Regions from separate parts of the Aeromonas sp. 25-AL00135 genome, predicted to be linked through region 2. Evidence: riboswitches for the same ligand, from Rfam matches in the RefSeq annotation. Region 2 holds a riboswitch; each other region holds the start of a gene.
What was found. A riboswitch is a leader RNA that binds a small molecule or an ion and turns the genes downstream of it on or off. The one in region 2 is predicted to bind cyclic di-GMP.
Positions count from the first base shown of each region.

Region 1: linked by a shared signal. The riboswitch ahead of ACW5XC_RS19660 (glycosyl hydrolase family 18 protein) and the one ahead of ACW5XC_RS18255 (immunoglobulin-like domain-containing protein) in region 2 are both predicted to bind cyclic di-GMP.
Region 3: linked by a shared signal. The riboswitch ahead of gbpA (N-acetylglucosamine-binding protein GbpA) and the one ahead of ACW5XC_RS18255 (immunoglobulin-like domain-containing protein) in region 2 are both predicted to bind cyclic di-GMP.
Region 4: linked by a shared signal. The riboswitch ahead of ACW5XC_RS00010 (glycosyl hydrolase family 18 protein) and the one ahead of ACW5XC_RS18255 (immunoglobulin-like domain-containing protein) in region 2 are both predicted to bind cyclic di-GMP.

Region 1 is NZ_JBSTYQ010000029.1:10,875-16,148, forward strand. It holds gene ACW5XC_RS19655 (hybrid sensor histidine kinase/response regulator) at 1-2,361, shown strand, start outside; cyclic di-GMP riboswitch class I at 2,596-2,683, shown strand; gene ACW5XC_RS19660 (glycosyl hydrolase family 18 protein) at 2,786-5,274, shown strand, end outside.
Region 2 is NZ_JBSTYQ010000022.1:54,402-59,675, reverse strand. It holds gene ACW5XC_RS18255 (immunoglobulin-like domain-containing protein) at 67-2,256, opposite strand; cyclic di-GMP riboswitch class I at 2,307-2,392, opposite strand; gene prlC (oligopeptidase A) at 2,830-4,872, shown strand; gene ACW5XC_RS18245 (putative bifunctional diguanylate cyclase/phosphodiesterase) at 5,080-5,274, shown strand, end outside.
Region 3 is NZ_JBSTYQ010000010.1:12,188-17,461, forward strand. It holds gene cbl (HTH-type transcriptional regulator Cbl) at 1-606, shown strand, start outside; gene gbpA (N-acetylglucosamine-binding protein GbpA) at 665-2,086, opposite strand; cyclic di-GMP riboswitch class I at 2,152-2,237, opposite strand; gene ACW5XC_RS10880 (methyl-accepting chemotaxis protein) at 2,502-4,184, opposite strand; gene ACW5XC_RS10885 (M3 family metallopeptidase) at 4,461-5,274, shown strand, end outside.
Region 4 is NZ_JBSTYQ010000001.1:1,088-6,361, reverse strand. It holds gene ACW5XC_RS00015 (chemotaxis protein CheV) at 1-303, opposite strand, end outside; gene ACW5XC_RS00010 (glycosyl hydrolase family 18 protein) at 443-3,472, opposite strand; cyclic di-GMP riboswitch class I at 3,588-3,670, opposite strand; gene ACW5XC_RS00005 (ExeM/NucH family extracellular endonuclease) at 3,964-5,274, shown strand, end outside.

The DNA of each region.
Region 1 (5,274 bases), on a different contig from region 2:
CGCTTCTGGCGGCAGGGCCGTGACGAGCGGCTGGTACGGCTGCTGTTGCAGGTGCGCCGTGGCGCCATCCTGCTGATCTTGCTGGCGGCCTGGGGGCTCTACCTCTGGCTCGGCGATCTCACCAGCTTGTCGCGCATCGGTTACCTCTCCTTTGGCGCGGTGGCCCAGTTTGCGCCGGCCCTGCTGCTCGGTCTCTACTGGCGTCACGGCAATCGCAAGGGGGTCTATCTTGGGTTGAGCCTCGGGGTGAGCCTCTGGTTCGTCACCCTGCTGGTGGAGAGCGGGCTGTTGGCCGGTTCTCCGCTGGCCGAACTGCTGGCGCCGCCGGACTGGCCCGCATTTCGCGAGCTGAGTCTCGGAGCCTGGTGTATCTTCCTGAGCCTGCTATTCAACCTGCTCGGTTATGTGGCGGGCTCGCTGCTGTCGCGCCCTGCGGTGAGCGAGCGGCTGCAGGCGGCCAACTTTGTCGGCAAGCCGAGTCGCGATACCGCTGCCCTCTATCAGGCGCGGGTCTCGGTCAAGGAGCTGGAGATGCTGGCGGCCCGCTTTGTCGGTTCAAGCCGGGTCAAACGCGCCTTTGGTCGTTTCGCCGGTGAGCGGGGCGGCACCCTGGCGCCACAGATGCAGGCCTCGGCCGAGCTGATTGCCCACACTGAGCGGCTGCTGGCGGGGGTGTTTGGCACTTCGTCGGCGCGGCTGGTGCTCGCCTCTGCCCTGCAGGGGCGCAACATGCAGCTCGAGGAGATCGCCACCATAGTCGATGAGGCCTCCGACGTGTTTCGCTTCAACCGCGGCCTGCTGCAGGGGGCGATCGAGCATATCGGGCAGGGGATCTCGGTGGTGGACAGGGAGCTTCGGCTGGTGGCCTGGAACCGCCGCTACATCGAGCTGTTCCACTATCCGCCGGGGCTTATTCAGGCAGGGCGCCCCATCGAGGAGATCATTCGCTACAACGCCCAGCAGGGGCTCTGTGGTCCCGGTGATATCGAGGATCATGTGGCGCGGCGGGTCGCCTTTATGAAGCGCGGCATTGCCCATATCTCGGCGCGGGAGCGTCCGGACGGGCGGGTGATCGAGATGCAGGGCAATCCCATGCCGGCCGGTGGTTTCGTCATGACCTTTACCGACATCACGCCGTTTCGTGATGCCGAACGGGTGCTGCGTGAAGCCAACGAGCATCTGGAGGCGCGGGTCGCCGAGCGTACCCGCGAGCTCTCCGAACTCAACCGCCAGCTGCTGCTGGTCAACCAGCAGGTGGAGCGGGCCAATCAATCCAAGAGCCGTTTTCTGGCGGCGGTCAGCCACGATCTGACCCAGCCCCTCAACGCGGCCAAGCTGTTTACCTCCTCCCTGCTGGAGATGCTGCCGGCAGAAGAGGAGCCTGCCCGCATCGCCCGTCATATCGACGATGCGCTGGGGGCGACCGAGGATCTCATCAGCGATCTGCTCGATATCTCGCGCCTTGAGGCGGGCAAGTTCAAAGCCAAGAAACTCGACTTCGCCCTGCACGAGCTGTTCGACAACCTGAAGGCGGAGTTCGGGGTGCTGGCGCAGGCGGGGGGGATCCACTTCTCGGTGGTGGAGAGCAAGCTGGCGGTGCACAGCGATGTGCGCCTGCTGCGCCGGGTGCTGCAGAACTTCCTGACCAATGCGTTTCGCTACAACCCGGGCGGCCGGGTGCTACTTGGTTGCCGCCGGATGGGGGACAAGATCCGCATCGAGGTATGGGACAACGGCCCCGGCATCCCGCAGGACAAGCAGGAGGCTATTTTTGACGAGTTCTCCCGCCTCGATCACTCCCGCACCGCCAAGGAGCAGGGGCTGGGTCTGGGGCTCGCCATCGCCCGTGGCATCTCGCTGGTGCTCGGTCATCAGCTCACTTTGCAGAGTTGGCCGGGCAAGGGATCGGTCTTTGCGGTGACCCTCAATCTGGCGACCCGGCCGGTCACGGCCCATCAGCTGGCGGCGCCGGTGGTGCGTGACAGCCAGCTGGAAGGTGTAGCCGTGCTCTGTATCGACAACGAGCGGGACATTCTGACCGCCATGAGCACCCTGCTTGGCCGTTGGGGCTGCGAGGTGCGCTGTGCCGTCGATCTGGCCGAAGCCGAGGAGCTGGTGGCACAAGGGTTTGTGCCGAGACTGGTGCTCTCTGACTACCACCTCGACGACGGCAAGACCGGGTTGGAGGCGCTCGCTGCCCTGCAGCGGGTGTGTGGCGACGAGCTGGGAGGCATCATCATCAGTGCCGATCGCAAGAGCGAGTTGCAGGCGCAGATCCGCGAGCGGGGGTATGGCTACATCAGCAAGCCGGTCAAACCACTCAAACTGCGGGCCCTGATGAACAGCCTGCTGATGCGCTAGCCGCAGCCGGGGCGGCTAGCCGTGAACCGGCTCACAAAACCGCGCAATGATCCTGTGACCCGTGGTCATGGATGAATGCCGAAAACAGAGGTTTATTGGCGAAGATCTCTTCATCTTCCTGCGTAATGGCTGCCAGTTACTCTTTTGGCTTGCCACTGTCGGTGAACGCCGACAGTGGCAGACCGGATTGGCTCACTCTATAGTCGGGATGCGATTTTTTGCATCGCAAATGAAGTAACCGAAGGGCAAACCGATCGCAAGATCGGGACGCAAAGCTTCCGGTCCAGGGATGAGCCGTACTTGAGATAGCGGGGCCACCACAGGTTGTTGTGCACCTTTGCCAAGAGGCCGCACTGCCGTCTGCGTTACCTGTCAGGGCGTAGCCCTTTTCGTTGCCAACATAACGAAATAGGGAAATATAAAAATGCTAAGTCCAAAGCCTACCATGCTGGCCCTTGCGGTCGGTCTGTGCTGCGCCTCGTCCGCTTATGCTGCGGCGCCCGGCAAGCCCACCATCGGATGGGGTCCCACCAAGTTTTCCATCGTTGAAGTCGATCAGGCGGCCACTGCCTACAACAATCTGGTCAGGGTAAAGGATGCCGCCGATGTGGAGGTGAACTGGAACCTCTGGAGCGGCGATCTGGGCCAGAGTGCCAAGGTACTGCTAAATGGTCAGGAGGTGTGGTCCGGCCCCTCGGCCGCAGCGGGCAGCGCCAAATTCAAGGTGAAGAAAGGGGGGCGCTACCAGATGCAGGTGGCGCTGTGCAACGCCGATGGCTGTACCCTCTCTGATGCCAAGGAGATCGTGGTTGCCGATACCGACGGCAGCCATCTGGCGCCACTCAAGGCGCCGCTGCAGGAGAACAACAAGCCCTACGCCAACAAGTCCGGCAAGGTGGTGGGGACTTACTATGTGGAGTGGGGAGTCTATGGCCGCAAGTTTACGGTGGACAAGATCCCGGCCCAGAACCTGACCCATATCCTCTATGGTTTCACCCCCATCTGCGGCGGGGATGGCCTCAACGACAGCCTCAAGGAGATCGAAGGGAGCTTCCAGGCGCTGCAGCGGGCGTGTGCCGGTCGCGCCGACTTCAAGGTGGCGATGCACGATCCATGGGCCGCCATCCAGATGCCGCAAGGCAACCTCACTGCTCATGACGAGCCCTACAAGGGCAACTTTGGCGCCCTGATGGCGCTCAAGCAGGCCTATCCGAATCTCAAGATCCTCCCCTCGGTCGGCGGCTGGACCCTCTCCGACCCCTTCTACTTCCTCGGTGATAAAACCAAGCGCGATGTGTTTGTCGGCTCGGTGAAAGAGTTCCTGCAGACCTGGAAGTTCTTCGACGGTGTGGATATCGACTGGGAGTACCCGGGCGGACAGGGCGCCAACCCGAAACTGGGCAGCCCGAGTGATGGTGCCACCTATGTGGCCCTGATGAAGGAGCTGCGGGCCATGCTCGACGAGCTGGAGGCCGAGACCGGTCGCCAGTATGAGCTCACCTCGGCCATCGGGGCGGGGGGCGACAAGATCCAGGATGTGGACTACAAGGCGGCCCAGCCCTACATGGACCACATCTTCATGATGACCTACGACTACAACGGTGCCTGGAGCAACACCGAGCTGGGCCACCAGACCAACCTTTATGCGGCGAGCTGGGATCCCGATACCAAGTACACCACCGACAAGGCGGTCAATCAGCTGCTGGCGCAGGGGGTTGAGCCGGGCAAGCTGGTGGTTGGTGCCGCCATGTATGGCCGTGGCTGGACTGGCGTGAGCGGTTATCAGGGCAACAACCCCTTCACCGGCAAGGCGACCGGCAAGGTGAAAGGCACCTGGGAGGACGGGGTGGTGGATTACCGCGACATCGTCAACAACCGCATGGGCAGTGGCTGGGAGAAGAGCTACGACGAGGTGGCCGAGGCTCCCTACCTGTTCAAGGCGTCGACCGGCGATCTCATCACCTATGACAACGATCGCTCGGTCAAGGCCAAGGGGCAGTATGTGCTGGCCAACAAGCTCGGTGGCCTCTTCTCCTGGGAGATCGATGCCGACAACGGTGACATCCTCAACGCCATGCACGAGGGGCTGGGCCACGGCGAGGGGACGACTCCACCAGCCAACAAGCCGCCGCTGGCCAATGCAGGCAGTGACCTCAAGGTGACCGGCCCGACCGAGGTGACGCTGGATGGGTCGGCCTCCCACGATCCGGAAAACAGCGCGCTCAGCTACAGCTGGAAGCAGATCTCCGGGCCGCAGGCTGGCTTGCTTGATGCCACTCAGGCCAAGGCCCGCGTTGTACTCGATGCGGTGACTGCCGACATCAATCTGGTGTTCGAGCTGACAGTGACCGATGACCAGCAGTTGAGTGCCAAGGATCAGGTTGTTGTCACCAACAAGGCGCCGCAGGCCAATCTGGCGCCGGTGGTGAGTGTACCTGCTACGGCCTCTGTGGAGGCGGGCAAGCAGGTGACCATCAAGGCGACCGCCTCTGATCCGAACGGTGATCCGTTGACTTATCAGTGGAGTGTGCCGGCAGGCATCACCGCAACGGGTCAGAACAGCGCCACTCTGGTGGTCACCGGCCCGAGCGTCACCAGCGACATCGGCTATGACTTGGGCGTCACCGTCTCCGACGGCGGGCTGGATGCCAGCGCGGCAACTCGTCTGACGGTCAAACCGGCCAGCAGCGGCGGTGGTTGCACGGCAACCGATCCGGATGCGGCCAACTGGCCAGTCTGGAAAGCAGCCAGCACCTATAACAGCGGCGACAAGGTGAGTCACAACCAGCTGGTGTGGCAGGCCAAGTACTGGACCCAGGGCAACGAGCCTAGCCGCACCGCGGATCAGTGGCTGCTGGTGAGCAAGGTGCAACTGGGTTGGGATGCCAATGTGGCCTACAACGGTGGCGAGCT
Region 2 (5,274 bases):
GCAGCGTGGCCGACGGGCAGGATATGGGCGGGGGCCTGTCAGCCCCCGTTAGTGGTTGGGGCAAGGTCAGAGCTTGATCCAGGCATCGCTCCAGGCGCTGCCGGTACCCGGTGCATAGTGGCTGGTCGAGCCGCCACACCAGCCGCTGTAGGGCCAGGGTTTGCACTCGTAGTTGCCACCGGCATTGCTGACCCGATCACCGGCCTGATAGCTGGTGTTGGGGGCGTAGGCCGGGTAGTCGCCTTCGCTACCGCCGCTGCTCTCTTCGGTCAGCGCAACTTGGAAGCGCTGCACCACCGGCTGCTGGCCGTCAGCCAGACCGGTGATGACCACTTCGTAGCTGCCATCGGTCACATTGCTGCCCTGCAGCACCAGGGTGCTGGTGCCGTTCACCTGGCTGCTGGTGGTGCCGTGGCTGCGGCCGCTCTGCTCAAGAGTTGCGGTGATCTGTACCGGGTTGGCGGTGGTCACGTTGAAACGGATGCTGACCTGACCGTTGACTATGGTGTACTCGCTCGCCATGGCGCTGACGGTGAAGTCGCTGCTGCCTTCGGCGGGTGGCGTTGTGCCGCCGCAGTCGCTGTCACCCTGTACGCGCCAGACGCCCCAGTCACCCGTGGTGCCCGGCTCTTCGTTCTGGGTCCACCAGCCTGCCAGCCAGTTCTTGCCGTTGTGGCTGACGATATCGCCGCCCACGTAGACCTTCTTGGCATCCCAGCTGTTTTCACAGACGGCGCCCTGCTCCCTGACGGTCACGTTGCGCTGCTGGGTTACCTGCTGACCGGCGCTGTCGCTCACCTGATAGGTGAGGGTGTAGCGGCCGACCTTGCTGCTGTCGACGTTGCCGCTGACTTTGATTTGGGCGGTCAGGTCGCCATCTTCTTCATCATGGGCGCTGACGCCGGTCATCGGATCGAAAGCGGTACCCAGTTCCAGCGTGGTGTCGGTGACACCGCTGAACACCGGCTTCATGCTGTAGACCTCGATGGTGCGTACCTGCTCGGTGACGTTGTTGTCGCGATCGCTCACCTTGTAGGTGAGGGGGTAGAGGCCGATGCGCTGGCTGTCTACCGAGCCTTCCACCTGGATCTGGCCAGTCAGGTCGCCATCTTCCTTGTCGTTGGCGCTGACACCTGCCAGCGGATCAAAGGCGGTACCCTGCTTGATGCGGGTATCGCTCAGGCCGCTAAACACCGGCTTGCCGTTGTCGACCGGCGGCGTGATCTCCTGATCGTGGATGAAGGGGCCGTAGCTCTTTATGAAGGATTCGTTGTAGGACTGACCGGCGGCGTTGCGGCCCATGTCCCAGTTGATGGACCAGGTCATCACGCCACGCAGCGGTTGTCCCTCGCTCTTCAGGCGGTTGAAGGCGTTGTAGAGCTTCTGCGGATCCTGCACATAGCCGGTGGCGGCGGCGTCGATGTTGGTCGGAATGCCGAACACCAGCTTGTCATGGGGGATCTTGTAGAAGCCGCGGGTACCGTTGCTCAGCGAATCCGCCATGTAGTAGATGAACTCTTCTTTCAGGGCATCGTTGTTCTGGGCAATCCAGCCGATGCCATCGATGTAGATACCGTCGCCACCCTGGTTGTAGAACTGAGGGTTGATCCAGTCGTAGTACCCTTCCAGATTGCGGATATAGGGGATGTAGGCGCCAGTCTGGGTCAGATAGGGGAACTCCGGCGCCATGGTGATGAGGAAGTTTTTCCCCTGGGCGCGGTAGTGATCCTTGACCAGACGCAGAGCCGCCGGGATCACGGTCTGGTTGTCGGCGGCAGTGATGGCGGCCTGTTCCAGGTCGATATCCAGTCCGTCGAAGCCATAGGTCTCCACCAGACGGATGATCTCGTCGGCAAAGGCCTGCTCCTGACCCTTGCGCAGCTCGATGTGCGCATCGGCACCGCCCAGCGCCAGCAGCACGGCACGGCCCTGACGGTTCAGCTCGGCGATCTGCTCGATAAACTGGCTTTCGCTCATGCCGATGGCCGAGTCGAGCTTGAAGGTGGGGATGGGATCGCTGCCATAGACCTTCATGAAGGAGACATCGACCACGTTGTATTGCGGGTTGACCTGATCGAGCTTGACGCAGGGGGCGATACCGCCCTTGTAGCCCGAGCCGTCACACCAGTTGTGCCAGTAGCCAACCACTACGCCGGACTGGGGGTTGACCATCGCCTGACCGGCACTGGCGGCATATGCCATGGGGGCGCCCATGCCGAGCAGGCAGCCAAGCAGGGATAATTTGAGTTTGTTCATCGTCTCTCCGTACGGTGCAAATGGGGCGTCGGTTGTGACCGGACGTCCCCGGGGGCAGCCCCGCTGTCATAGGTGTTTTCCCTTAGACCGGTGGCTTTGCGTCGCGCCCTTTCGGGTCACTTTGCCTTTTTCATCCGATTTCTGTGCAGCACAGAGAATCAAGTGACCTGCATGGCAGGTTGCCTATGATAGATGCTTGAAAATAAATTAATCAATAGTTGGTTTTGATTCTAATTAACTGAAAAATATTGATAATTTGTTACATCCACCACATTTTGTTCGTTTCCATGATTGAGCATGACGGTACTTGGCTGGCAGCTGTGGCGCCGGTAAATGGCGACTTTTTGCCCCTTGAAAGTAGCGGTAAGAGCCAAAAAAGGCCCACAGATTCATTCTGTTACTGGCTGTTGATGGCAAAACTGCAGCAACGGCAGAGATCCGGGTCGCAATGGCTGGAAAAGTACAGGGTTGCGGCGGATTCCCGCTTGATTATTGCGTGGCTTGGCCACATGTTAGAAAGCCATACAGAGCTGCTAAAGCGGTCTGTTCAAGACCAAACAAGAGGTAACCGGGATGAATAACCCTTTGCTGACAATGGATTCGCTGCCCCCTTTCAGCCAGATCAAGCCGGAGCAGGTTCAGCCTGCCGTGATTCAGGCGATTGCTGATTGCAAGCAGAAGATCAGCGATGTGCTGGCCCAGCGTGATCCCCATACCTGGGATAGCCTGATTGCCCCGCTGGAAGAGGTAAATGACCGCCTGTCACGGATCTGGTCACCGGTCAGCCACCTCAACTCCGTACTCAATAGCGAAGCGCTGCGCGAGGCCCATGACGCCTGCCTGCCGCTGCTCTCCGAATTCCAGACCTATGTTGGTCAGCATGAAGGGCTCTATCAGGCCTATCTGGCCCTCTCCCAGAGCGATGATTTCCCGCTGCTGAGCGGCGCCCAGCGCAAGGAGATCCAGAATACCCTGCGTGACTTCCGCCTCTCTGGCATCGGTCTGCCTGCCGAGGCGCAGCAGCGTTACGGCGAAATTCAGGCCCGCCTCTCCGAGCTGGCCTCCCGCTTCAGCAACAACGTGCTGGATGCGACCCAGGGCTGGCACAAGCTGGTGGCTGATGAAGCCGAACTGGCTGGTCTGCCCGACAGCGTGCGTGCCGCTGCCCGCCAGATGGCCGAGCTCAAGGGCAAAGAGGGGTGGTTGTTCACCCTGGATATCCCCTCTTACCTGCCGGTGATGATGTATGCCGACAACCGCGAGCTGCGCGCCGAGATGTACGAAGCCTTCACCACTCGTGCCTCCGATCAGGGCCCCAATGCGGGCAAGTGGGACAACTCCGCCATCATGAGCGAGCTGCTCACCCTGCGCCGCGAACTGGCCCAGCTGCTGGGCTTTGCCAACTATGCCGAGCTCTCCCTGGCCACCAAGATGGCGGACAAGACCGAACAGGTGGTGAGCTTCCTCACCGACCTGGCGGCCAAATCCCTGCCACAAGGCAAGGCCGAGCTGGAGGAGATCCGCGCCTTCGCCGCCGAGCAGCATGGTCAGAGCGAGCTGGCCGCCTGGGATCTCGCCTACTACGCCGAGAAGCTCAAGCAGCACAAGTTCTCCATCTCCGATGAGCAGCTGCGCCCCTACTTCCCCGCCAGCAAGGTGGTGAAGGGGCTGTTCGAGGTGGTGAAGCGGGTGTTCGGCATGAAGGTGCGCGAGCGCCTCGGCATCGACACCTGGCACCCGGACGTGCGCTTCTACGATATCTTCGATGCTGACGACGAGCTGCGCGGCAGCTTCTATCTCGACCTCTACGCCCGCGAGCACAAGCAGGGCGGGGCCTGGATGGATGTCTGTCTGGGTCGTCGCTACCGTCAGGATGGTTCGCTGCAAAAGCCGGTGGCCTACCTGACCTGCAACTTCAACGGCCCGGTGGATGGCAAACCGGCGCTGTTTACCCACAACGAAGTGGTCACCCTGTTCCATGAGTTTGGCCACGGCATCCACCACATGCTGACCCGCATCGATGTGGCCGGTGTCGCCGGTATCAACGGCGTGGCCTGGGATGCGGTAGAGCTGCCGAGCCAGTTCCTCGAGAACTGGTGCTGGGAGTCTGAGGCGCTGGCCTTTATCTCCGGCCACTACGAGACCGGCGAGCCGTTGCCTGCCGATCTGCTGGAGAAGATGCTGACCGCCCGCAACTTCCAGGCGGCGATGCAGATGCTGCGCCAGCTGGAGTTCGCCCTGTTCGACTTCCGTCTCCATCAGGAGTTTGATCCGGCCAATCCGGCACAGCTTCCGGCGCTGCTGGATGAGGTGCGCAGTCAGGTAGCTGTGATGACGCCGCCAGCGTTCAACCGCTTCCAGCACAGCTTCTCCCACATCTTCGCGGGCGGCTATGCGGCGGGCTACTACAGCTACAAGTGGGCCGAGGTGCTCTCTGCCGATGCCTTCTCCCGCTTCGAGGAGGAGGGGATCTTCAACCCGGCCACCGGCCAATCCTTCCTGAAGAATATTCTGGAGAAGGGGGGCTCGAAGGAGCCGATGGAGCTGTTCCGAGCCTTCCGTGGCCGTGAGCCCAAGGTGGATGCACTGCTGCGACATAGCGGGATCGCCGCCTGAGATTCCTGACCCGCCGTCTGTGTGAGTTTCAAGCAGGTACACTGTTTTGCGGCATAGTGGGATCGAGTCGTGATTTCTGCGACAAAAAGGGACCTTTTGGTCCCTTTTTTCAAGGCTTTTTAATATCTTGCTGATTGCATATTTGCACTGCTCACAGCTCTTCAGTAGAGTCGTGTTCTAACCTTCAAGGAGAGAAAGCCACTTGCCATGAGGCGAGCACTCGATTCCGTCTATCAAATCATCTCAAGTCTGGCTCATTCGAGCGGCCAGGGATATTTCGATACCTTTGTGAGTGAAATCGCCGCTGCTGTGATGGCTGATGTCGTCCTGATCGCCAGCAGGGAATCAAATGCTACCCACCTGACGGTTCAAGCTGCCCATCCCTCCTCTCTTGACCCCGAT
Region 3 (5,274 bases), on a different contig from region 2:
TTTCGCGAGCAGTTCCCGCTGGTACAGTTGGAGCTGCGTCAGGGCAGCCCGGAGGAGATAGTGCGGCTGGTGCAGACCGGCGAGGTGGATATCGGCATCAGCAGCGAGCAGCTCGACAAGAGCGAAGGGGTGGTGGCATTCCCCTACTACCGCTGGCACCACAACATCGTGGTGCCCGAGCAACATCCGCTGGCAGGCGAGCGGGATCTGACGCTGGCGGCGCTGGCCAACTGGCCTATCGTCACCTATCAAGCCGGGTTGACCGGGCGGGTGCGGGTGGATGAAGCCTTTGCTGCGGCTGGCATCGAGCCGCAGATCCTGCTGACGGCGCAGGACTCCGATGTCATCAAGACCTATGTCGAGCTGGAGATGGGGGTCGGCATACTGGCCGACATGGCGTTCGACACCCAGCGCGATCAGGGGCTGGTGCAGCTCGATGGCAGCCATCTGTTTGCCCCCCACACCGCCTGGATTGGCCTCAAGCAGGGGCAGTTCCAGCACAACTTTGCCTGGCAGTTTATCCAGCTCTGCAACCCCGAGCTGGCGCTGGCGGATATTCAGGCCCGCGCCATGGGCAGCGAGCCCGCCCTCGACTTCCAGATTTGAATCGGAAGAGATGACAGAAGGGGAGCCAATGGCTCCCCTTTTGCTATCCGGTGGCGAGTTACTTCACTTCATCCCACGCCATTTGCCAGTGGGAGCCGATGCCCGGCTCGAACTGGGTGGCGGTGGTGGCCCACTGCACGCAGTAGCCGCTGTAGGGGAAGGGCTTGCACTGATAGACCTTGCCATTTTTCGGCTGCTGCACCTTGGTACCGGCGGTGTAGGACTTGATGTTGTTCGGGAAGACGAAGTCATATTCGCCGCTGCTCTGCTCCTTGAACATCAGATCCATGGTCTGCTGGATGGTCTCGCCGCCCGCTTTCGGAGTGGCCTTGATCACCAGCTGGTGGTGACCTGCCTTGAGTCCTTCCAGCGCCATGGTGAAGGTGTGGCTGCTGTCTTTGATATCTGCACTGCTTTCACCCTTGGCGACGCCGCCGTGGTCATAGAGGGTGCTGGTGACGGCCAGATCGCCCTGTGCGGTGACGGTGAAATCGAGGGTTGCCTTGCCGTTGTCCAGCACATAGTCGCTGGCCAGACCGCTGACGCTGATACTGTCCACCACCGGCGGTTGCTGCTGTTGCAGGTCAATCTCGACTCGATCCAGTTTGCTGTCTCGATGCAGATAGACGGGGTTCATGCCGTAGATCGGATTGAACTGGCCATCGGCTCCTTGCTGACCGGCGCGGATCAGGCTCTGTTCGGCGTTGATCTTGCTGGCGAGGGCATGAGCCCAGCTGTTCTTCTGGCCCTGCTCGGCGGTGGTGATGGTCAGTACGGTCTGCAGATCGGGGCGCTCGCCGTTGGCATCGAATACCCGGGTCATCGCCTTGTCACCCACCGCGAGGTCGATGGAGGGGTAGATGGTGCCTGCCTGGCTCCACTCCAGCGGCGGCTGGCTACCATCTTTGAACTTGGCATCGATGATGTTGTAGAAACTGTTGCTGGTGTCGCCCACTTCCCACACGCCGAGGATCACTTGATAACCGGTGCGCTCCGGCAGGATACAGTTATGGGTCACCTGCTTGGGCGGCTGCACCATGTTGCCGTCGATGACGCAGAAGGGGGTCAGGTCGAACGAGGCGCGGGTGAGCGGCTGGTTGGGGTTCCAGTCCTGCTTGGTGAGGTAGTAGCGCCAGTTGCGGGTGACGTGGTTTGCGGTGAATGTCCAGCTGATAGCGAAGGGACCGGGCTGTACTTCACGTTTGGTCCAGCGGTCGCTGGTCTGGATGTTCAGCTCGCTCCAGCGCGGGCTGCCCGCCGAGGCGATTTGTCCATCCTGCGGGCCGGTTTGCGGGAAACCTGATGGCCCCTCCACGCTCTGGGGCTCCCACTGCACGCCGCCACACTGGCTGTTGCCACCGGTTTTGCACAGGTAGTTGCGGCTCTCGGGCTGGCTGATGTAGCCGTGGGCCAGGGCGCTGCCGCTGGCCAGCAGAGCCAGCACCGCTGCGATGTGATTGAGTTGGATTTTTGCTGCCATACATTCCTCTGTTCGACAGATGTGGGCAGTCAGTTGGCCTGGGGATTCCCCGATACACACTTGCGTGTGGCAACCCCGCTATCCTGGACAAAACGTCTGTAGACCGGAGGCTTTGCGTCCCGACCTTTCGGTCAGTTTGCCAAATGACTAGATGATTAGTGATGGGCCAAATGTTCGGCCATCACCATTGTGCACTGCATTGATTCGTTATTTGAAGTTGAATGTTTAAACGCATCATCCAATGGCGCGCAAATCATTCTAAGTGACTGTTTTTAAATTGCTCTCTTATCTGTGAATGGCACCGATTAACGTTGAATATGCCGATAAGATGCATGCTGATTGCGTGTTGTTGGCGTAATAAAACCTGCCAGCTTGGCTGGCAGGTCGGGTGACAAGGCGACAAGGATTGACGTCATCAATGACGGGCGCGCTGCTCGCCTGACGGGGGAGATATGGGAGCCATCATTGGCGCAGTGGAGGACTCCTTGCCCAGTTTGAACACCGCAAGCCGCTCATCCAGGCTGCGGGAGAGACCGGCCAGCAGCTCGCTCTCCTGCGCCAGTTGCGAGGCGGACTGGGACATCTCCAGCGCCGAGTCGTTGATGCCGCTGACGTTGCGGTTCATATCCTCGGCCACCATGCTCTGCTGCTCGGCGGCGGTGGCGATCTGGGTCGCCATGTCGCTCACATGCTGGATGTGGTTGACGATCAGGGTGAGATCCTGCCCCGCCTGCTGGGACTGGTTGACGCTGCTCTCCGCCAGTTTGCGGCTGGTGTCCATGGCATTGGCTGCGGTGACGGCCCGTTGCTGCAGCTGGGCAATGGTACTCTGGATCTCTTCGGTGGATTGGCGAGTGCGGCTGGCCAGCTGGCGCACCTCGTCGGCCACCACGGCAAAGCCGCGGCCCTGCTCACCGGCACGGGCTGCCTCGATGGCGGCGTTGAGGGCCAGCAGGTTGGTCTGCTCCGAAATGGCGCTGATGACAGCGGTCACTTCGCTGATCTGCATCACCCCCTCCTTGAGCTGGTTGACCTGCTGGGTGGCCTGCTCCACCTCGGTAGCCAGCGCCTTGATGCCGTGCACGCTGGCGTGAACGTCGCGGTTGCCGAGCCCGGCTTCTCCGGTCGCTTCCTGGGTATCCCGCGCGGTATTTTCGGCGTGTCCGGCCACATCGGAGATGGTGGCGCTCATCTCGTTCATGGCGGTAGCGAGCTGGGCCAGCTGATCCCGCTGGCTGGTCACCGCCTGATTGGTCTGCTCGGCAGAGGCGGCGATGCGCAGGGCGGCATCCGCCACGTTGCGAGCCCCCTGACTGGCTTCCAGCAGGGCGTGACGGATGGCATCGAGACTCTGGTTGGTGCAGCGGGCGACCACTCCCAGCTCATCCTTGCCCTGTACCGGGATGCTCACCACCAGATCCCCCTTGGCGACCCGTTGCATGGCGTGGTTGATCTGACTGAGGGGGGAGACGATGGAGTGGGTGATGCGCCAGCCCAGCAACCCCATCAGCAGGATCACGATGGCGGTGGCGGTCCCCATCTTCATGTACTGGGCCCAGATGGTCTGCTGAATATCCTGCAGCAGCATGCCGGAACCGAGGATCCAGCCCCAGGGCTGATAGCCGGATACCATGGAGAGCTTGTCGGCGGTTTCACCCGATGGGCCTGTCCAGATATATTGCAGGGTGCCCTGTTTGCCCCCTTTGGCGATATCCACCATCTGATACCAGAACTGCCCGGCGGTAGCGGCGCCCCCTTCACCCATCTTCTGGCCGACCAGTTCGGGACGGATAGGGTGAACCACCATGGTGCGGTTCTCGTCGATGACGAATAAATAGTTGTTGCCATCAAAGCGGGTGTTGGTCAGCAGCTTGCGCGCCTCCTGCTGGGCCTGCTCTGCTGGCAGGGTGCTGGCCAGAAACTGGATCTGGCTCATGGCCTGTTCCAGAACCGCATTGAGCCGCGCCTCTCGCTCGCTCATCAGATTGCGCTGGAGCGCGTTGGCCGAGATAAGTAGCAGCGAGACAAAACCGACAAACGCCAGTGCGAGCAGCAAAATCAATTTGCGGCTCACGGTAATATCACCGAGCTTGAACATGACTAAACCCTCATTTCCCTGTTGATTTTATGTGGCTCTGTACCGCGGCAGCCAGTTCGTAAGAGTTAACAACTCATTTACTTTCAGTCTCTTGCCGACCTTTCTCAAATGAGCGTTTTAACATCAGTATAGTCAGCAGACAGCAACCCCCACTTTTTGGTAGCGTGTTGATGCGCATCCCTGCGCAATTTTTGCCAAAGAGTGTGAATCATTTGGCATTTCACTAAAAAAAGGAGTGGGCCCCGCTGCGGGTGACCCCATAACAAGAGGGAATTTATGAGTTCCATTGCCAGGAATTACTTCAACCAGCTCAACGCCGACTACCTGCAGGTGCACAGGCGCAAGGAGGATCTCTTCTGGTCCACCTATATGGGCACCAGCGACGATCAGGCCGGTTTCACCGCGGCCGAGCAGGCCTACAAGGCCTTTTGTGCCAATCCGGCCCGTCTGCCCGAATTGCGGGAGATGTTGGCGCAGGCCGACGAGGATGATCTCAAGCGCGGTCTGCAAGGCTGGATCGCCTTCTTCGAGTGCAATGTGATTGAAGATCCCGCCGCATCCGCCCTGATGGATGAGTTGGTGGCTGCCGAGGCGGCGCTGTTCGCCCGCCGCAAGGGGCTGAAACTGACCCTGCTGGATGAGCAGGGCCAGCAGGTCGCAGGCAGCCTGCCCGCCGCGAGTACCTCCCTTGCCGCCAGCCCGAACGAGGCGGTGCGCCAGAGCGCGCTCGCCATGTTCCACACCCTGGAGCAGTGGGTGGTCGGCAACGGTTTTCTCGAGGTGGTGGCGATCCGCAACCGCTTTGCCCGCGCCATGGGCTATCGCGACTACTTCGACTACAAGGTGCGCAAGAACGAGCAGATGAGCCCGGAGCAGCTGTTCGCCATCCTCGACGACTTTATTGCCCGCACCGACGCTCGGTTGCAGCAGAGCCTGGCCGAGCTGAAGGCCGCCAAGGGCGAGGCGGCCCTGCTGCCTCACAACCTGCGTTACAGCGTGAGCGGCGACGTGACCCGTCAGCTCGATCCTTACGTGCCCTTCTCGCGGGCGCTGCGAGATTGGATCGAGAGCTTCCGCCGGCTCGGCATCC
Region 4 (5,274 bases), on a different contig from region 2:
AATGGAACGGTTATATTCGGTGATAATGAGGTTGGATTCACTATCGATGGGCATGGGGCGCATACCGATGGCGCTGCGCAGGTTGATCACCGGGATCGAGGTACCGCGGATATTAGCCACCCCGCTGATGTTATGGTGGGAGCCCGGCATCTTGCTCAGATGGGGCAACTTGACCACTTCCCGTACCTTGAAGACGTTGATGGCGAACATCTGACGGGTGCCGAGACGAAACATCAACAACTCGAGGCGGTTTTCACCCACCAGTTGAGTTCGTTGATCAACGGAATCCAATATACTCGCCATACGCTGATATCCATCTGATTATTAATCGACTCTATTATAGAGGCTGCCCGCCAGGAAAGGCAGGCGCATTTTCAACCAGAGCGACCAACCAGACAAAAAAAGTGAGGCCGAAGCCTCACTTATCTCATTGATTTTAAAATCAATAGCTACAGACAGACTTCCAGCTGCCATCGGTTGCCTTGGGCTCGCTGCTGGTCCACCAGTTTGCTTGCCACACTACCTTGTTATGGGTAATGCGATCGCCGCCATTGGCATGATCCCCCTGCGGCCAGCTCGGATAGGCCTTGTAGGCCGCCGGATTGACGTTCTGGCTGCTGCAGCTGGTACCCGGGTTCTCGCCGCCACCCGAGCCCAGCACGGCCTCCGGCAGGGTCGGGAACTCGGCCTTGAGACCAATGGTCTGGCTGCCGCTGATGATGCGCATGCCGCTTGGCACGCCAGCGGCGGGCAGGTAGTAGGTCATGGCGACTTCAATCTCGGCCCCTGGCGCCAGAGTCTGCCAGCCCGGCAGGTTCATGGCGACCTTGTGGAAGTCCTTCTCGTTGGCAATGCCTTCCGAGTTGTCGTTGCCACCGCTCTCCACCACTTTCAGCCCCATGCCACTCTGATCCGTGATGGTGTCAGAGGTGGAGGTGGGTACCAGAAACTCGATGCGCGCGCCGCCCGGAATGGTCTGGGTCGACTTGTTGATCAGCTTGAGTTTCGGGTTGATCGGGTAGTTGGAGTCCCCTTCCTTGAAGCCGGAGAGGCTGACCTGGATATCGAGCTGGGCGCTCGGCGCGGCCAGATCGTTTTGCTTGGTGTTGTACGGAGTTGCCTTGGCAAACTTCTCATAAGCCAGGGTGGTCAGGGTACTGCCCATGCCGTACTCGTTCTTGGCCGGATCGAAGGCGTAATCACCCGCCATCTCCCAGAACATCACGCCACCCAGACCGCGCTTGATGATGTAGTCGAGCTTGTGGCCCATGGACTCTTCATCTTCGGTTGAGAGGAACACCTTCTTCTCTTCATTCCACAACCAGGGCGCGTGTGCCTTGTCATCGTAGTAACGCACATACTTGCCCTGCATCACGTGAGCCGGATTGTTGGGATCCAGACCCCAGGCAGTGCCATAACTCGGCAGCGTGGTGATGCCGAGGCTGGCTGCATGCTCCAGGTTTTTGGCATGCCACATGGGCACGGCGCCACCGCCGATCTCTTTGCCGTTCTTGTCCAGATCATGCCAGATGTTGTCGATGCCGACCGCCCCGTTACCGCACGGAATGGTACTGCCACCTGTGCCCGGCTGGCACTCGTTCTGGCTCGGCAGGGCTGCCTTGCCACCCAACCCATGACTGCCACCGCTCACCCCCTGCCAACCGCGGGTGTAATAGGGCACGCCAACGTTGATCTTGCCAGCCGCCAGCGCACCGCGGAAGTAGTGGGCAGACCAGGCCGCGTTGAGGTAACCGATACCGCCAAACTGGGTCTGGGTATAGACGCCCCAGTGGGAGAGCTCGGGGTCGGCATTGTTGTCGAACAGGGCCGCGTTGTGACCGACAAAGTGGTTCCAGGCACCGTGGAAGTCATAGGTCATCAGGTTGACGTAGTCGAGGTACCGGGTGACCTGGAAGTTCTCCATCCCGCGCAGCAGATAGGCCGAGGCCGGTGAGGCGATGGTCAGCATATACTTGCGGCCATCTTCGTTACCGGCGTTGTCGAGCCGCGCCCGCAAGGTCTTCATCAGCACCTCGTAGTTGGCAAACAGCTTGGCCCGGCACTGGTTGGAGAGCGGGAAGTCGTTGGGATTGCCCGCATCCTTCATCGAGGTGGGGTATTCGTAGTCGATATCGACCCCGTCAAAACCGTACTGGCGGATAAAGCTCACCGCCGAGTCAGCCAGGGTGTTGATACCGGCAGTATTGACCGAGCAGTCACCCTTGGTAGTGGCAGTGTAGAAACCGCGGGTATCGGCCCAGCCCCCGACCGAGATGAGGGTCTTCACGTCCGGATACTGCTTCTTGTACTTCGACAGCAGGTTGAAGTGGCCCTTGTAGGCGAATTCAGGATCCATCTCGGCACCCGGCACGCCATCCCAGGTCATCTTGGTGGCTGCATCGTCCACCTTGATGGTGTGGCTCTGCTCATCCACCGCCGCGAAGGCGTAGTTGATGTGGGTGATCTTGTTCCAGGGGATGTCGCTCACCAGATAGGCGGGCAGGCCGTTCTTGCCGGTGCGCCAGGAGGTGAAGTAGCCGATGACCCGGCGGGCATGGTCATCCCCCATGCACTCGTAACCATCCGGGCGATAGATCTGGCGAATGTCACAAGAGAGGTTGCCACCGGTGGGCGGCAGCGCGGCCTCCTCGACATTGACGGTCACCGCCGCCGACTCGCCGCTCAGGTTGGTCTTGTCAGTGGCCACCAGCTTGAGGGCAGCACTGCCTTTGGCATCCGGTGTCCAGTTCACCTGCCAGGGGGCAGTGGTATCTTCGCCCACCTTCTTGCCGTCGACATAGAGCTCGACTTTGGCCACATCGTTGTTGGCATCGGTAACGTTGCCACTCACCGCCACACTGCGACCCAGCGTCACCTTGGCGCCATTGGCCGGGCTGCTGATGCTCGCCTTGGGCGCCTCTGGCGCCACCACGGCGGCGACGTTGAAGCTCGAATCCGCTTCGCTCAGCACCTTGCCATCTTTATCCAGCGCGCGAGCTTTGAGGGTATGCCCCCCCACTCCGGCGGCGCTCCAGCTGGCACTCCAGGGCGAGGCGCTTGCCGTGGCAACCAGCTTGCCGTCGACAAGATATTCCACCCGGGCCAAGGCCGTTACCGGGCCGCTCAGGCTCACCGCCAGCGCCACGCTGGCTCCTTCGTTGAAACTGGCACCAGCAGCTGGCGAGCTGACGGCTACGCCGAGTGCAGGAGGGGGCACCTCGCCACCATAGGGCTTCCAGGCATCTGCCCAAACCACACCTACCCCCGGCTCATAGTGATAGGGGGATGCCCCGCACCAGCCTGAATAGGGAAATTCTTTGCACTCGTAGAGGGCACCGACGTTGCTGACGATATCGCCAGCCTTGTAGGCAGTACCGGATTTATAGGCGGGATAAGCGGCCTGAGCCCAGGCGGGCGCAGCCGCAAGGGCGACCAGCATGGCAAGCCTGCTGGGTCTGAAAAGCTGTTGCATATTGTTATCTTCCTTGTTTTGTCTTGGCTTGGTCACCAAGGCAAAGAACAATCGCAACCTGCATGATGGGCGCAGACAACTGGCAATGGACCTGCCACAAAAACCACCCCTCACCCAGGGAAACCCCGCTATCTGGATCCACGATCGAGACCGGAAGCATTGCGCCCCGGCATCACTGCCGGTTTGCCCTTTACCTGGGTTCCGTGAGGAACGAACCCAGTATAGGAAGGCGACAAGATCCCCTCAATCTTTATTCTCAAAGAGAATTATCCCCTGCCACGAAAGCGTCATGATCACAGGGTTAAAATTGATTGAATTATCAAAAAAATCATATCGTTATTGGGATCATAAAAACGCTTTCCCACACCTTCCCAGATTCATTTAATGTGCGTTGGCTCACTGGTATGACATGCCAGAAATGTGACAATGCGCGCCCTTGGTCAACGAGCCAAGGCTATGGAATCACTGGCAAAAATAAAAAAGGAACACCTATGAAAGGTACTCGTACCCTGCTGTCGCTGGCCGTGGGGCTGGCACTTGCATCCTCAGGCGCCCATGCGGCATTTGTCTGCCCGTCCGATCCGGCTCAACTCACCCCCATCCCGACCATTCAGGGCACAGGCTCCGCCAGCGCGCTGGCCACCCAGACCGTGACCGACAAGAACGGCAATGTGACCGGTAAAATCAGCACGGGCACCTTCAACGTTCGCGGTATCGTGACGACGCTGGGCCAAAGCCTGACCAAGGGTTTCTATCTGACCGACCCGGTGGGCGATGGCAATGCGGCCACCTCTGATGGCATCTTTGTCTATCTGAACGACAAGGACTTCGCGACCAAATATAAAGACGTCAAACCGGGGAGCGAAGTCTGTCTGGAAGCACAGGTGCAAGAATTTTACGGCGGCACCCAGCTGACCCCGTTAGTCGACAAGGCCACCAAAAAAGCCCACTTGCAAGTCACCGCACAAGGGCTGAATGTGCCGACCAGCGTACTGCAGGTCAATGAAGGGGAGACGCTGGCGCAAGCGCTCAATCGCCACGAAGGGATGCGGGTACGTCTTGACAGCAGCAGTGACCTGCACCTGACCCGCAACTACGGCTTCGACTACAAGGTCTATCGCAACAACGTAGAGTTGGCCCACAAAACCCCGCTGATCAAACCGACCCAACTTCATGTTGCCAACAGTGCGGACGCTGTCGCACTGGCCACCAAAAATGGCAGCAACCGTCTGGTGGTAGAGTCCGATAACAACAAAGTACCGGATGGCGTACTGCCCTGGTTCCCGAGCTGGGATGCCGATCAGGGATATCTGCGCATCGGTGATCAACTGACCGGGCTGGAGGGGGTAATCGTCTATAACAAAGATGCCTTCCGTCTGGTAGTACCGAGCAATGTCACCCTGACTGCCGGTGCTCTGCTGCGCAGCCCTGAAGAGGATCGTCAAGACGCGCCGGCTCGCCTCGCTGGCAGCGATCTGCGGATCGGCAGCTTCAACGTGCTCAACTACTTCACCAGCCACTCCAGCATTGGCGGTGCACTCAATATCCTGTGCAAGGATCAGGCGGATGCCGACAACGCCAAAGGTTGCAACCGGGGAGCCAAGAGCCAGCCCGAGTTCGAGAAGCAGCGCACCAAGATCGTCAATGCCATTACCGCAATGGATGCCGATCTGCTCGGCCTGATGGAGATGGAGAACAACGGCTTCGAGGATAACTCGGCCCTCCACAATCTGGTGACCCGCCTCAACGAACAGCAGAAGGATGCGAGCAAACACTACGCCTATGTGCGTCTGCCGGTCACT